Regions from separate parts of the Arthrobacter sp. MP_M4 genome, predicted to be linked through region 2. Evidence: riboswitches for the same ligand, from Rfam matches in the RefSeq annotation. Region 2 holds a riboswitch; the other holds the start of a gene.

Region 1 (3,413 bases), on a different contig from region 2:
CGGCGCCGCTGACACTCGTTCCGATGGCAACGTCGACGAAGACTTTTCGGCCCTCAAGCTCGACGGCCTCGGTAAGGCTGGTCCGGACCCTGGCGGCCACCTGGTCGGCTTCCAACGGATTCTGGATACTGGGCAGGAGGATGACGAACTCGTCACTGCTGTAGCGGGCGACCGTGTCGCTGTCGCGCACGGCCGTTCGCAGTTGGGTTGCGACGTGCCGGAGGACAGCGTCACCGGCGGCGTGCCCGAGGCTGTCGTTGATCCGCTTCAAACGGTTGACGTCGCAAAAGAGGACCCCCACCCGGTGTCCATTCGGACCGCCCCGGGCCAGTGCCGTTTCCAGGCGGTCCTCCAGCAGCGCCCGGTTGGGGAGCCCCGTCAACGGATCATGGAGGCCTTGCCGTCTCGCATCCTCCAGTAGCCCGATCTTCTCCAGGGACACCGCAGCAAGAGCTGCCAGTCCGCTCAGGCGTTCAGTCAGGGCACCTTCCAGGCTCACCGGCGCCGGCCTCTCAGCCCAGTGAGCCAGAACGATCCCGACGAGCTGATCCCCTGCCGTGATCGGAACAGCTGCGAGCGCCGAGACGGCGAAGTCGGCCAGCATATTCCGGGCCCAGGCAGAACTGTTCCCGTCCACCAGCAACGGAATGCCACCCGCGAGCAACTCGGCAAGCTCAGGGCTGTCCTGGGCAGTGGTCTGGTACTGGGCGAGCTGGTCCGCCAGATCACCTTCCCAGCCGCTCATTCCAGCGATCCGGAGATGACCATCCTCGCCATCCCAGAGAGCAATCGCAGACCGGTCGGCGCCTGAGAGAGCGGGCACCGCGTTGGCTATCGAGCCGGCCAATGCCTGCACTGTCGAGTGCTGCGCCAACGCACGTGAGACGTCGAGTAACAGACGCGCCGTTTCGCCGTGTTCCCGGGCCTCGGCGACAATCCCGGCAATGTCGAGACTGATGGCTGCGTGCCGCGCATAGGCTGCCAGTGCTTCCGTGTCCCCGGCGAAGAATTCCTGCCCGGCGTGCGCAACCGCCGCCAGAACCCCGTAGAAATGCTTTGCGGAAGCGATGGGAACGCCCAGAACCGGCAGCCCCGCCAGCCCTCCAGCGTCCGTTGCCAGGACAACACCGTCCTCGTCGAGCTCCGCCGCCAGGACGTCGCCCATACCGCGGACTCGCACATGGCGGCCTCCCCCGGGGAGACGGACGGCCAGCAGATGTCCTGGCGCGTGAACGGCGCTGTCCGCGCGCGCCAAAACCCGCTCGAGCACTTCTTCCAAAGGTGCGCTGCTGACAAGATCCGACGCTGCCCCCTCCAGCGTGCGCAACCGGCGCTCGGCAGTCAGGCGCCGGTCGACCGCCCTTCTCCCCCGCTTGAGCCTGCCGGCGAGGAGGCGCAGGCGCTTAATGGGCCCGGCGGTCCATGTCACGTTGTAGACGCACTCCGGGGCGCCGCTGAGCTGGCAGCTGCTCACATGCTCCACGCGTGCCGGCGGCAGCCCAAAGAGCACGGTCATTTGGGCGAGGAAGCCAACGTTGTAGTCGCAGTCGATCCGATTGGGTTTGAAAGGCGGGAGCACTTTCCAGGTGAAAGATGCCGAATATTCCGCCGCCCAGACGCATCTGAACACACTGGCAGAATCAAAGTGGGTGGCAATCCGGGAGATCCCGCGGAAGGCAGCTGCGGGGGACCCAGTTGACCTGCCCAGCCTTCGCCAGGGCTCGATCGCCGGATCCCGGAGGAGGACCGGGCCCAGGCGGAGCCCGATCCGTGGATCGGCCAGCTCGTCTGCAGCGCACTGGAACAGCCGCAGCTTGTCGGGGTAGGGAATTCGTCCCTCGACACTTCCCAGCTGCTGCTCCTGTTCCCGGAGTCCCGCCCGCTCCAGGACACGGTCAACGCCCTCGGCACCGACCTGCTGGGCCACCACCTGGAGCAAGATCCTCGTAATCACCGTTGACGTGCCAGGCACCGTCCGGGTTCTAGGCATGACATGACACCTTTATTAGGTAGTTAGGCCGGACAACTTCGCTAAACGATGGGTAGCTTCGAGCCATAGTCCGGGCCAGCGGGACAGGGTCAGTCGCTGGCGTGGCCGGCACTATGCCCGGCTAGAAGGACGTCCCCGAAGACGCCGGGTCAGGCCGCGGAGGGTCTGCGGCCGGGACGTGAACTGTCGAGCGGTCCCGGACAGTGGGCGGGGTGCGCGGAACGGCAAACCTGGGTGATCGGATGCATAATGGCGCACCTTTGCTGTTCGGAGGCCCGGCTGACCTCGTGGGCCCCGTGGCTTTGCGTCACCGGCTTGCACCGGTTTTGCCTTTATCGACGAGCGGACGCTCAACGGAGCGCCAGCCTAGCAAAGGAAAAGACAATTGATCACGCGGCGCGATTAAGATGATCAGCCCAAGAACGCAGGGGCAGCGCCAGGGCTAGCGCGCGGACACCGTCGCTCTTCGTTTTCCCAGCCCCGCAAATATGTTTCACTATTACTCACGGGGGGAGTATCCCCCACATGTTCCGTCGTCAATACGGCCGCCCCTGAGCGGCCCGACGGACAGGTCCCCCGGGACCGGGAAGAGCTCCAGTTGAGTTGAACTGACTGGAGGCAGATAACCCCTAATGAGTGTTCCTTTTGGGCCTGGTTCGCCGTTCTCGCTGTCATTGTCTTAATGCTCGCCTTGGATCTGTTTACGCACCGCAGTGCGCATGTCATCGGAGTCCGCGAAGCCGCTAAGTGGTCCGGCCTCTGGGTTGCCTTCGGCGTAGGCTTCGGCGCCCTGATATGGCACATCTACGGCGCGGAGTTCGGACAGCAATACTTCGCCGGCTATTTGATCGAAAAATCCCTTTCAGTGGACAACGTGTTCATTTGGGCGATCATCTCCACGTGCTTCGCCGTTCCCCGCGAATAACAGCACCGGGTGCTGTTCTTCGGACCGCTGTCGCTGGCCGTCATCGCCACGATCCTCGCGATATCCATTGGTGCGAGTCTTTGGGCCACCCGGGGTCAGGGCCACCGGCGCCTGACGGCGTCTGCCAGCCCTCCGTTCGGGATGGCCACACGCAATAAAGTCGCCGCCCTGGAACCGTTGTGGCCACGCGCCCGCCCGGTTCGGGACCAAAGTACCTAGCAGAGCCTGCATTTTGGGCGTATTGCTGGGGGTGTGAACGCCGCCGGCTTCTTGGATTCCGGCGCCGGCCCTGCCGGCGTCGGAGGTCCTGCCCTGGGGCGGCGCCCGGGGCGCGCTCCGGGCCCGGGCGACGGACCGGCAAAAGCAGGCCTCTGGAGCCGCTACGTAGCTATGGGCGATTCGTTCACCGCCGGCATGGGGGATCCAGAACCGCTGAGCCCTGGCGGCATGAGGGGATGGGCCGACCGAATCGCCGAGGAACTAAGCGAAAGACGGGCG
Region 2 (3,413 bases):
TGCTTTAGCCCGGTACATGTCGAAATCCGCTGCCTCTATGAGCCGGCGGGCTGACTCCGAATGTGTGTCCGTATCCCCCGGGGGGAGGGCGCAGCTGACGCTGGTTCCGATGGCAACATCAACGAAGATCTTCCTGCCACTGACCTCGATGGGCTCGGCAAGGGCGGCGCGGACTCTGGCGGCGACGTGGTCGGCTTCCAACGGAGTTTGGATGTCGGGCAGAAGAATAACAAACTCATCGCCGCTGTAGCGGGCCACGGTGTCACAGTCGCGGACAGCAGCCGCGATTTGGGCGGCGACGTGGCGGAGGACGCTGTCACCGGCGCCGTGGCCGAGGCTGTCGTTGATCCGCTTGAACCGGTTGACGTCGCAGAAGAGCAGACCAACGCGGCGTCCGTTCCGTCCGGCCCGGGCCAGTGATGTTTCCAGCCGGTCTTCCAGGAGCGCCCTGTTGGGCAGCCCGGTCAGCGGATCATGCAGGGCCTGCCGGCGGGCATCCTCGAGCAACCGGATGTTATCCAACGACACCGCTGCCAGTGCCGCCAGCCCGGTAAGCCGTTCTATCAAAGCCCCTTCCAGGGCTTTCGACGCCGGCTGGTCGGCCCAGTGAGCGAGCACGAGGCCTTTGAGTTGGTCTCCGGCCATGATTGGTACAGCCGCCAGTGCTGAGAGGGCGAAGTCGGCGAGCATCTTCCTGGCCCAGTCCGAACTGTTCCCGTCCACCAGCAGCGGAACGCCGCAGGCGATCACCTCGGAAAGCTCGGGACTTTCCTGGGCGGTGGTCTCGTAGGCGGCCAGTTGGTCTGCCAGTTCGCCGTGCCACCCGTTCATGCCGGCGATCCGAAGCCGGCCGCTTTCGCTCTCCCAGAGGGCGACCGCTGAGCGGTCGGCTCCCGAAAGAGAAGGAACTGCGTCGGCAATCGATCCGGCGAGTGCTTCCACCGTCGAGTGCTGCGCCAGCGAACGGGAGACGCCCAATAACAGCCGGGCTGTTTCGCCGTGTTCGCGGGCTTCGGCGACTATCCCGGCAAAGTCGAGACTGACGGCCGCGTGTCGGGCATAGGCCGAAAGAGCGTCAATGTCCTCAGCAAAGAATTCTTGTCCGGGGTGCGCCACGGCCGCCAACACACCATAGGAATGTTGCGCGGAGGCGACAGGAACGCTCAATACCGGCAACGTTGCCAGCGAGCTGCTCTTCAGAGCCATTTCCTCCCCGTCAAGCTCCTTCGCCAGGGCTCCCCCCATGCCGCGGACCAGCACGTGGCGTCCTCCCGCGGGCGTTCGTACTGCCAGCAGGTGCCCCGGAGCGTGCACGGCGCTGTCGGCGCGGGAGAGGATCTTGTCGAGCAGCTCCTCCAGCGGAGTGCTGCTGGCCAGGTCGGCCGCCGCGCCTTCGAGCATACGGAGCCGGTGTTCGGCGGTTGAGCGCCGAGCGATCACTGCTTCATCCCTCTTCAGCCTGCCCAGCAGCCTACGCAGGCGCTGAAGTCGGGGTGCGGACCAAACCACCTCGTAGACGCACTCCGGGGCCCCGTTGACCTGGCAGATCCCGCCGTGGTCTACGCGCGCCGCTGGCAGCCCAAAGAGCACAGGAATCTCGGCGAGAAGGCCAATGTTGCAGTCGCAGTCGAACCGGCTGGGTCGGTACGGTGGGAGCAAGTTCCAGGCCAGCGCAGCTGAGCTTTCCTCTACCCACTCGCACTTGAACACGGCGGCGGAATCGAAGCGTGTAGAGATCTGGGAGATTCCGCGGAACATGCCTGCCGGGGTACCCTGCGCCCGGGCCAACCTCCGCCACGGCTCGATTGCCGGGTCCAAGTGGGACGCCTGGGCCAGACGGAGTCCGATCCGGGGATCCGCGAGCTCGGACGCGGCGGATTCGAAAAGCCGAAGTTTGTCCGGATAGGAAATCCTTTCTCCGACGCTGTGCAGCTGGTCCGCTTGGGCACGCAGTCCGGCACGCTCCAGGACACGATCAACACCCTCCGCGCCGGCCTGCTTCGCCACGACCTGCAGCAGGACTCGCGTCGTCACCGTTGACGTACCGGGCACCGCCGGGGAATTTCTAGGCATGAAATGACACCCTCAGATAGAAAATTAAGTGGGAAGCAAGTTCAGAAAGCCACAGACAGAATTAGCCCACGGGTCGGGGCGGCCTGCACATGGATTGGATCGCGGGAACCGGACGGCAATTCCCCTGAACCGGAACGGCACCACGGGATTACTCGACGCCGTTCGCCCAGCCCAGCCAGCCGCCGGGAAATGAATTCTAGGTGCTGCCTGACCCTCGCTTGGAGCATGGGAGGACAGCCTTGGGTGCGTGAGCATGCAGGAGACCTTCGCTGTTCGGCGGCCCGGCTGACCTCGTGGGCCCCGTGGCTTTGCGTCCCCGGCTCACACCGGGTTTGCCTTTATCGACGAGCGGATGCTCAATCGACCGTCATCGTAGCAAATAGAATTGCGGTTGAACTCGTGGCTGCGATAAAAGCCACGGACCTGCAACGTCCAGCGGCACTTTTGTCGGATGGAAAACCGAGTGCATCTCTGGCCAGCGTTGAATGTGAGCGCTTCAGAAGCACTCCGAGCGCTGGTAGAGAGATCAAACGGATGAATTGGAACTTGCTGGGCCCATCAGCCGTCCCACGACTATTGGGGAGCTAATTGGTCGTTCGCCGTCGAGCTTTTGAACGGGCTGTTTCGCCCCTCGGGGCGGGGCATATCAGCGAGTCCTATTCTGCAGATTCTGCAGTAGGATCACCTCAACACGACATAACGTCGATTATCGGCGTAATGGTCAGGCCCGTGGCCGGCGGCCAGAAGGGGCATGTTTTACCGCCCGATAGGGATCAGTCAGTCGGCGGTTGGACTGCCCGGCGATCCTAGTTGCTGAAGATCATTTCGAATCTTTGGTAAGCCTGGTGATCAGCGACTAGCGCTTCTTGTTTCCGCGCTTGCTCCTCAGTCGGACTGTGCTTCGTCGAGCACTGGGAGGGAGCTTACTGAATGTCATCGGCAGGCTTCGCAGCGGTGCAATGTCGATGGCCCGGTCGCGGTCAGCCGTTCGTGCTTCAGGCCTGTCGCGATAATGAGACCCGGTGAGCGACCCATCATCTTCATAGAGCAGCAACATAGATCGGCTAGAACGCGTCTGGTACTGCTTCGCCTCCATGTATTCGGGCAGGTGCTCGGTGGTAGCTCCTTGCGGCACGACCGCCAACGTGAGCAACCAAGATCCATGGGAAGCGGCGGAATGCGTGGTCAAGCTTCGCTCTACGGCGCTTCCACGTGCCCGGCGGCATTGCTCCTTCAGGCCCTTTCCGATGTCGCGCTGCGCCTTTTCACTGAGTCCGACCAAGTCCGCACCGAATCGCAGCCAGCCGGGAGACTGCACCGATTCTCCCGTGGAGAGGTAT

What was found. A riboswitch is a leader RNA that binds a small molecule or an ion and turns the genes downstream of it on or off. The one in region 2 is predicted to bind cyclic di-GMP.
Region 1: linked by a shared signal. The riboswitch ahead of RCH15_RS07580 (EAL domain-containing protein) and the one ahead of RCH15_RS14725 (EAL domain-containing protein) in region 2 are both predicted to bind cyclic di-GMP.

The regions. Positions count from the first base shown of each region.
Region 1 covers NZ_JAXCHX010000006.1:98,100-101,512, reverse strand. The annotation lists gene RCH15_RS07580 (EAL domain-containing protein) at 1-1,990, opposite strand, end outside; cyclic di-GMP riboswitch class I at 2,257-2,331, opposite strand; partial or broken gene RCH15_RS07575 (TerC family protein) at 2,673-3,011, shown strand; gene RCH15_RS07570 (SGNH/GDSL hydrolase family protein) at 3,306-3,413, shown strand, end outside.
Region 2 covers NZ_JAXCHX010000022.1:34,585-37,997, forward strand. The annotation lists gene RCH15_RS14725 (EAL domain-containing protein) at 1-2,073, opposite strand, end outside; cyclic di-GMP riboswitch class I at 2,346-2,420, opposite strand; gene RCH15_RS14730 (hypothetical protein) at 2,930-3,413, opposite strand, start outside.